Saccharophagus degradans 2-40: one gene and its partner. The protein of the gene in region 2 binds, or shares a complex with, the protein of the main gene of each other region. Links are inferred from orthologs where the notes say so. Each region holds a gene or a part of one and is shown on either strand. Other genes may lie near its edges.

The links. Proteins that work in one complex are often made in the same cells at the same time.
Region 1: the proteins of trxA (region 2) and trxB are in contact, whole or in part, in a crystal structure (PDB 1F6M), measured with the Escherichia coli proteins. The link is inferred for Saccharophagus degradans 2-40 from one-to-one orthologs.

The regions. Positions count from the first base shown.
Region 1 is NC_007912.1:2,160,170-2,164,681, reverse strand. The notes cover bases 614-3,454. They hold trxB (thioredoxin-disulfide reductase), read left to right. Parts: upstream 614-1,482; coding sequence 1,483-2,427; downstream 2,428-3,454. Other genes in these bases: SDE_RS08840 (arginyltransferase), read left to right, coding at 3,316-3,454; aat (leucyl/phenylalanyl-tRNA--protein transferase), read left to right, coding at 2,559-3,290; SDE_RS08855 (DNA translocase FtsK), read right to left, coding at 614-1,269. Also shown: more of SDE_RS08855, read right to left, coding at 1-613; more of SDE_RS08840, read left to right, coding at 3,455-4,026; SDE_RS08835 (M16 family metallopeptidase), read left to right, coding at 4,160-4,512.
Region 2 is NC_007912.1:4,633,440-4,638,040, forward strand. The notes cover bases 1,452-4,381. They hold trxA (thioredoxin TrxA), read left to right. Parts: upstream 1,452-2,718; coding sequence 2,719-3,045; downstream 3,046-4,381. Other genes in these bases: ppk1 (polyphosphate kinase 1), read left to right, coding at 1,452-2,528; rho (transcription termination factor Rho), read left to right, coding at 3,534-4,381. Outside these bases: SDE_RS19080 (FAD-dependent oxidoreductase), read right to left, coding at 1-224; more of ppk1, read left to right, coding at 420-1,451; more of rho, read left to right, coding at 4,382-4,601. UniProt on the Escherichia coli protein: Participates in various redox reactions through the reversible oxidation of its active center dithiol to a disulfide and catalyzes dithiol-disulfide exchange reactions.

The DNA of each region.
Region 1 (4,512 bases), 2.5 Mb from region 2 along the record:
TTTGGCAAGATCGGCAACAATTGGTTCGCCCGAAATATCGTGACCTAGGGCCAGTGTTAGCGGCGACTTGGACTTTTCGTACACTTCAGAAGCAATAACTTCACTTAAGCGCACCATTTCGCGGTGCTCGTTAGGAATTTCCACCCCAACAACCGACTTGCCCTGAATCACCTCAACCACACGTACACTGCTAACCGCCAGCGAGCGCGCCAAATCTTTTGCAAGGTTGGTAATTTTGCTTACCTTTACACCTGCTGCTGGCTGAATTTCAAAGCGAGTAACAACCGGCCCCGGCAACACTGCCGTCACTTCGGCAATTACACCAAAATCTTTTAGCTTTATTTCTAGAAGCCTACTCATAGCCTCTAGCGACTCTTCCGAGAAACCTTTATCTGAGCGCTTTTCGCCGGCATCTAGCAAATCGATTGGAGGCAGTTCACCAACAACTTCGTTGTCATCAAATTTAAGTTTTTGCTGCTTCTCTTTTTGAACCCGTACGCTTGGCTCCTCGCGCTTTTTAGGCGGCGTAATGGTAGGGGGTATGCGCTTCTCCTCCTTCTTTACCTGTATTTTTACGGCTTCTTTACGTTTCTGCACGGCTTCTTTTACTTGTTTTCTTTCCTTAGAGTTTGCGCGCCATACAATGAACCGATGCTGAAGATAGCCAGAAAACTGCACAACCTTTGCACCAATCCAATCCATTACCGCAAGCCATGAGATGTCGACAAATATTGTGAGACCAAACAAGAAGGTAGAAAGCAGCAACAATGTACCGCCAATGTAGCCAAACGTGCCGTCAATCGCGGTGGCGACAGTGAGGCCAAGGTAACCGCCAGATGAAAAAGGAAGTGCTTCGCTAGCAATGCCGTACTGCATTACAGCAATGCCGGTGCCTGCAACCATAACCAAGCACAGGCCAACAAAGCGCAACAGTAGGATAATTGGGTCAAAAGGCAGCCCGCTGCGGTCTCGCAACTGCAACCACACCTGATAAGCTAGCAAAATTGGGAACAAGTAGGCTAAACGGCCAAACAAGGATAAGAAAATATCTGCTAGCATTGCCCCTGCTGGGCCGCCGGCATTTTCTATCGGGGCGCCAGTACCCGTAATAGACCAACCTGGGTCGTTAGGGCTATAGGTGAACAAGGCGAGCGCAAGGTAAGCACAGGCAGCAATTAGCGCCAACAATAAACCTTCGCGCACAATTAGCAGTAATCGGCTGGAATGTACTCCCTGCTCTGCGGTTTGGATAGATTCTTTTTTACTCAAAACGGTTACCCTGTTAATTTGACGCGCATTGTACCCCTTTTTTGACCCTACGTTCAGGGAACTATTGCTATAAATACAACGCGTTAAGCTGTTTGCTTTTCGCACAAAACAAAAGATAGCGTTTGACTATCAGATACATAAATCACAATAAATGGCTGGCATAGGTGAAATCACTTATGATGCAGCCCAAAACATACTATTGGAACCAAAATCATGACTGACGTACAGCACCATCAAGTGATTGTCCTTGGATCTGGCCCTGCAGGTTACACTGCGGCCATCTATGCGGCACGCGCCAACTTAAAGCCCGTTGTTATCACCGGTATGCAACAAGGTGGGCAGCTAACAACCACGACTGAAGTAGAAAACTGGCCTGGCGGCGTTGCAGACCTACAAGGCCCAGACTTGATGGTGCAAATGCAACAACACGCAGAGCGTTTTGATACCGACATTATTTTTGACCACATCCACGAATGCGATCTCAGCAAGCGCCCTTTCACCCTTAAAGGCAACAACACTTACACTTGTGACGCGCTTATTATTTCAACTGGCGCATCCGCACAGTACCTCGGCTTGCCTTCTGAAGAAGCATTCATGGGTAAAGGCGTATCTGCGTGTGCAACCTGTGACGGCTTTTTCTATCGCGATAAAAAAGTGATTGTTGTAGGTGGTGGTAATACCGCTGTTGAAGAAGCGCTATACCTATCTAACATTGCTAGCGAAGTAACTCTTGTACACCGTCGCGATAGCTTGCGCTCTGAGAAAATCTTGCAAGAGCGTCTTTTCGCTAAAGAGAAAAACGGCAACGTTAAAATTATGTGGAACCAAAATCTAGACGAAGTTCTAGGCGATGATAGCGGTGTAACCGGCGCGCGCTTAAAATCTAGCATCGACGGCTCAACCCAAGAAATCGACGCATCAGGCGTATTTATCGCCATTGGCCACAAGCCCAATACCGACATTTTCCAAGGCCAACTGGAAATGAAAGATGGCTACATTGTGATCAAAAGCGGCCTAAATGGCGAAGCAACTTCCACAAGCGTGCCAGGCGTGTTTGCTGCAGGTGACGTTGCCGACCATATTTACCGTCAAGCTATCACCTCTGCTGGCTTTGGCTGTATGGCTGCACTAGACGCTGAAAAGTTTCTAGATAGCTAATTTAGGCAACCAGTTACTATTATCTAGCAAACACTTATCTAGTAAACTGCAGGCAAATTTAGCTTAGCTTTATTTGCCTGTCGCTGCGGGCTACTTAGCTATTTCAATGCGACTTCTCAATTTGGAAGCATATGCCTGAATTAGTTTGGCTCAACCCGCACGATACCGTCTTCCCTCCCACCACTAGCGCATTAGAAGACCCAAATGGTCTACTTGCAGTGGGAGGAGATCTCTCCCCCGCCCGGCTAATAGCTGCCTATAAAAAAGGCATCTTCCCATGGTTCGACGACTCCCAACCTATTCTGTGGTGGAGCCCAGACCCGCGCATGGTGTTGCTACCGCAAAATTTACACCTTGGTAAAACACTTAAAAAACTCGCCAAAAAACAAGCATTCAAAATTACCATAGACACGCATTTTAGCGATGTGATGCAGGGCTGCGCCCAGCCGCGTGCCGATCAAGATGGCACTTGGATAACCACAGATATGGAAAACGCGTATCTAGAGCTACACAAGCTCGGCTACGCCCACAGTATAGAAGCGTGGCAAGATGGTGAGCTCGTCGGAGGCCTGTACGGTATCGCCATCAATCGCGTTTTTTATGGCGAATCTATGTTTAGCAAAGTGTCTGGCGCATCCAAAATAGCGTTCGCCAACCTTGCAACTCAACTGGCGAGCTGGGGCTTTTATGCCATCGATTGCCAAGTTGCCACCGAATACCTCGCCTCGTTTGGGGCAGCAGAAATGCCTCGTGTAGAATTTGAGCAAATATTACAACAATCACTGCAAAGTCAGCCCCCCAAGTGCCAAATAGAGGGGTGGCAAAATAGTTGGAATATGCCAGACTATGGCCAACTCTTTTAGCTATTTGCCAGTTGGCGCTCTATAAGTGACAGATTTAAACGAACTTAAATTATTTGCTACCACCCCACACCCGTGCAGCTACCTCGACGACCGAGACGCTACCACCGTTTTTATCGACCCCGAAGTAAGCGTTGACCAAAACCTATACAGCCAACTTACCAACTACGGGTTTCGGCGCAGCGGTAAACACATATACCGCCCAGCCTGCAAAACCTGCCAAGCGTGCATCCCCATTCGAGTAGACGTTGAAACTTTTACACCCAACCGCAGTCAACAAAGATGTTTGCGCAAAAACAAAGATTTAACCGTAACAGTGGTAAGCACTATCGACACGGATGAGCACTACACGCTGTACGCAAAATATATAGAGCGGCGCCACTCTGACGGCGATATGTACCCTCCTAAACGGGATGAATATCGCAGTTTTCTTTCGGCGCAATGGGGGGTAACCAAGTACCTCGAATTTAGAAATAGCGAGAATAGTTTAATTGGGGTGGCTGTCGCCGACCAACTAAAAAACGGCATATCTGCCGTGTACACTTTTTTCGACCCAAACGAGCAAAAGCGCAGCCTAGGGGTTTATGCGGTACTCGCCCAAATAGAGTGGGCCCAAAAGCAAAGTAACCGCTATGTTTATTTGGGATACTGGATTAAAGAGTGCCAAAAAATGAGCTATAAAACACTCTACAAACCGTTTGAATTATTTATTAACAATCAATGGCTAACATTTATTTAACACATGCCGTATAACAGCTAACATCAACCCCCATACAGCAAATAACACCGCTAGTAATAAATTCCCACCGTATAAAACTTAAGTAAGTAGTATTAACAGAACACAATAAAAATCGCACCAAACGGAGCAATACATGATTGGATACCAACGTTTACTTCGCAGCATAACCTTTTGCCTGCTAGTGCTAGCAGTATGCACGCCAAACGCTTTTGCATTGAAAGGCGTAGAAAAAGTGGTGCAAACCGAAGGGATTACCGAATACCGCCTTAAAAACGGCTTGCAGGTGCTGCTATTTCCAGACCCAACCAAAGAAACCGTTACGGTAAACATTACCTATCACGTTGGCTCCAAACACGAAAATTACGGCGAAACGGGTATGGCGCACCTGTTGGAGCACTTGCTTTTTAAGGGTACCCCCAAGCATAAAGATATACCCGACGAACTCACCAAGCATGGTGCCAAAGCAAATGGCACCACTTGGCTAGA
Region 2 (4,601 bases):
CCAAACACAGCACCGGCCAGCAACGTCATGGCACCAGTACCGGGTAAGCTAAGTGCGGCAACCATAAAATACAGTAGGGCAAAAATGGTGGATGCCATAACCGGCGATTGCGCCACCCAATCGCGCATTAAACCCACGGCAATATAGCGGTCTAAATCAAAATAAAAGAACGCGCATACACACAGCGCAACAACTAACAGCACTCCAATTTTTTTAGGGGTCATGCAAACCTTTGCTTAATAATGTTGAAAAACGTGAATATTTAGCCCGCGCAGATTAAACTTAGGCAAAACGTAATGGGTTTTGGACCCCGTTGAGCCGAATGGTTTCTTAAACTACCGACCTCTGCGTACTTTTCTTGTCATACTCCGTACATACCATAACGGTTTTATGACATTCCTCCGCTGGTAACACACACTATGATTGAAATGAACTCTGCAGACTCCGACCTACCCGAATTAGATGATTCTGCACCCAGTATCAGTTTGGATGACCCCGCGTACTATATCAATCGCGAACTCAGCCACTTAGCTTTTAATCAACGTGTACTGGAGCAAGCGCTAGACGAAAGCCACCCCATTTTAGAGCGGCTAAAGTTTCTGCTTATTTTTAGCTCAAACCTCGATGAGTTTTTTGAAATTCGCGTTGCAGGCCTCATGCAAAGTATTAAGTTTGAGCGTGAAACCGCAGGCTTAGACGGCGCACACCCCAAAGAAACCCTGCGCGAAATTAGCCGTATTTGCCACGAAACGGTGGAAAAACAGTATGAAATACTGAATAACATCTTGTTTCCTGCATTGGAAAAAGAAGATATTCGCTTTTTGCGTCGCAGCGAATGGTCTGATGAGCAAAGCGCGTGGGTAAACAACTTTATTGAAACCGAAGTACTGCCCATTATTAGCCCCATAGGCTTAGACCCTGCGCACCCCTTCCCGCGATTAGTAAACAAAAGTCTTAACTTCATTGTAGAGCTAGAAGGTAAAGATGCCTTTGGCCGCGATTTAAACTACGCGATAGTGCCTGCACCGCGCACCTTGCCACGCATCATCAAATTGCCAGAAGACTTGGGCAACCCCGGCCACAACTTTATTTTCTTGTCGTCGATGATTCACGCCCACGCCGACCAGCTCTTCCCCGGCATGGAAGTAAAAGGCTGCTACCAGTTTCGTTTAACCCGCAACGCCGACCTCGACGTAGACGTAGAGGGTATTGCCGATTTAGCCCGCGCCCTGCGCGGTGAATTGCACTCTCGCCGCTTTGGTACCGCCGTACGCTTAGAAGTGGCCGACAACTGCCCTAGCGAACTTACCGACTTTTTATTAAAAGAAACTGGCTTAACCGAAGACGACCTGTACCGTGTAGACGGGCCAGTTAACCTCAAGCGCCTAATGCGCGTGCCATCGATGGTGGGCCGCACAGATTTACTCTACCCGCCGTTTACCCCCAGCATGCCCAAGGGTATGAGCCGTAAAGACAACATTTTTGATGCGATTGCACGCAAAGATTACCTGCTATTGCACCCATTCGAGTCGTACGCGCCGGTAGTGCAGTTGTTGCGTCAAGCCGCCAAAGACCCAAACGTAGTAGCCATCAAGCAAACCCTCTACCGCACGGGCAACTTATCATCGGTTGTGGATGCCCTTATCGACGCCGCGCGCAACGGTAAAGAAGTCACCGCCGTTGTAGAATTGCGCGCCCGTTTCGACGAAGAGGAAAACCTCGAGCTAGCAAGCCGCCTGCAAGAAGCGGGAGCCGTGGTGGTATACGGCGTAGTGGGCTACAAAACCCACGCAAAAATGATATTAATTGTGCGACGCGACGGCACAGAGCTAAAACGCTATGTGCATTTGGGCACCGGTAACTACCACAGCGGCAACGCGCGCTTGTACACCGACTACTCACTGCTAACCGCCGACCCAGTGATGGGCGCCGACGTACACCGTGTATTCCAGCAACTTACCGGTATGGGCAAAACCGAGCGCATGGATAAACTGCTACATGCGCCTTTTACCCTTAAACGCCAGCTATTGCGTTTGATTGACCGCGAAGTACAGGCCCAACGCGAAGGCAAGCAGGGGCGCATTATTCTTAAATGCAACGGCTTAACCGAGCCAAAAACCTTACAAGCGCTGTACAAAGCATCGCAGGAAGGCGTGCAAATCGACTTGATTATTCGCGGCATGTGCTGCTTGCGCCCAGGCATACCTGGGGTGTCCGAAAACATTCGCGTGCACTCTATTATTGGCCGCTTTTTAGAGCACACCCGTGTTTATTACTTCGCCAATGCCGAATATAACGTTTATTGTGCCAGCGCCGACTTGATGGAGCGCAACCTAAACCGCCGCGTGGAAACCTGCTTCCCTATCTGCCAGCCCGAGCTCGCGCAGCGGGTGCTGACAGAGCTTGAACTGTATATAAATGATACAAATCAGCGTTGGGAACTGGATAAAGAAGGGGTTTACACCCGCGTGGAGGCCGAAGAAAGCCGTGCAGCGCAAGCAGAATTGCTACAGAAACTTGCAAATTAGTGGAATGCCCCAAAATACTGAAAATCAACATACGTAGAGGCTTGTGCTGGGCGCACGCTGTCCTTATGATTGGCCTCTTCCAAAAATACACAACAGTGTTTCACATACCAAATTGGTGCAATTTACCTAGTACCCACGTAAATTAATCTAAACTCGATGTGAACAACCATTCTTACCACTGGAGATAATTATGAGTGAAGCAATCGTACAAGTAAGCGATGCTAGCTTTGAGCAGGACGTATTGTCCTCCGATATACCTGTATTAGTTGACTACTGGGCAGCGTGGTGTGGTCCATGCAAAATGATCGCCCCCGTTCTTGACGAGCTAGCAAAAGAATACGAAGGCAAAATTAAAATTTGCAAAATGGATGTAGACGCCAACAAAGAAACACCGGCTAAATACAACATTCGCGGCATTCCTACTTTGATTATGTTCAAAGGAGGCAACGCAGAAGGCACTAAAGTTGGCGCTTTATCTAAAGCTCAACTTAAAGAGTTTATCGACGCGAGCCTATAAGGTTGCAAAGCGGGGGTAAAACCCCGCTCACCTGACGCCACGGTTAATGGTTCGGCGTCTTCTGCATCACCGTATACATTTCCTGCAATAAATCAAAAGTAACACTTTGCACTCTGTAAAGTTTGTGGCTATACTGGAAATATTCAGTGATCGCGCAGCTTCTAGCGACACATCTCAAGCGTTTTGTTAACACCCAGCCAAAAGCACCCTGTTAGCACTAGCCTATTTGAAGCTGTTTCATTTTTTCCGTTCATCCTTCCTGCAGTCTATTATCCCCAGCACGACAGAATGTTTGAACGAAAATTTGTTTGATCCAACCCTCGGACGTTTCCAATTTTTCACACTTTCGAGTGCCAGATAATCCCTAGGGGTAATCTTTGCAAGCGCGATCAAAAAAACAAAAGCATCAACATTCAGAGCAATTAACTTTCGATTCGGCATTCAGCCAAGAACCGTCTAACTCACCTTCACCTAAATCAAAAATTCGTATGAATCTTACCGACTTAAAATCAAAACCCATTGAAGAACTTATCGATCTTGCAAAAGAAATGGGCATGGAGAGCCTAGCGCGCTCCCGCAAACAAGACGTCATCTTCAACATTCTTAAACGCCACGCCCGCAGCGGTGAAGATATCTACGGCGACGGTGTATTAGAAATACTGCAAGATGGCTTCGGCTTTTTGCGCTCTGCAGGCGCTTCTTACCTAGCTGGCCCAGACGATATTTACGTTTCCCCCAGCCAAATTCGCCGCTTTAACTTGCGCACCGGCGATACCATAGCGGGGAAAATTCGCCCCCCTAAAGAAGGCGAACGTTATTTTGCCCTTCTTAAAGTAAACGAAATTAATTTCGACAAGCCAGAAAACTCCCGCAACAAAATTCTCTTCGAAAACCTTACTCCGCTATTCCCTCAGGAACGCCTCGAGTTAGAAACCGGTAACGGCTCTACCGAAGACTTAACCGGCCGCATCATCGACCTAGTAAGCCCCATTGGTAAAGGTCAGCGCGGTTTGATTGTTGCACCACCTAAAGCTGGTAAAACCATCATGATGCAGAATATTGCGCAGGCTATTACGCGCAATAACCCTGAGTGCCATTTAATTGTTTTACTTATCGACGAACGCCCAGAAGAAGTAACCGAAATGCAGCGCTCTGTGCGCGGCGAGGTGGTTGCCTCTACCTTCGACGAACCACCTTCGCGCCACGTACAAGTAGCCGAAATGGTTATTGAACGTGCTAAGCGTTTAGTTGAGCATAAAAAAGATGTAATTATTCTGCTCGACTCCATCACTCGTTTGGCGCGCGCTTACAACACCGTTATTCCTTCATCAGGTAAAGTACTTACCGGTGGTGTTGATGCCCACGCACTAGAGCGCCCAAAGCGTTTCTTCGGTGCTGCGCGTAACATTGAAGAAGGCGGCAGCTTATCTATTGTGGCTACCGCACTTATCGATACCGGCTCTAAAATGGATGAAGTTATCTACGAAGAGTTTAAAGGTACCGGTAACATGGAACTGCACCTCGACCGCAAAATTGCCGAGCGTCGCGTTTACCCT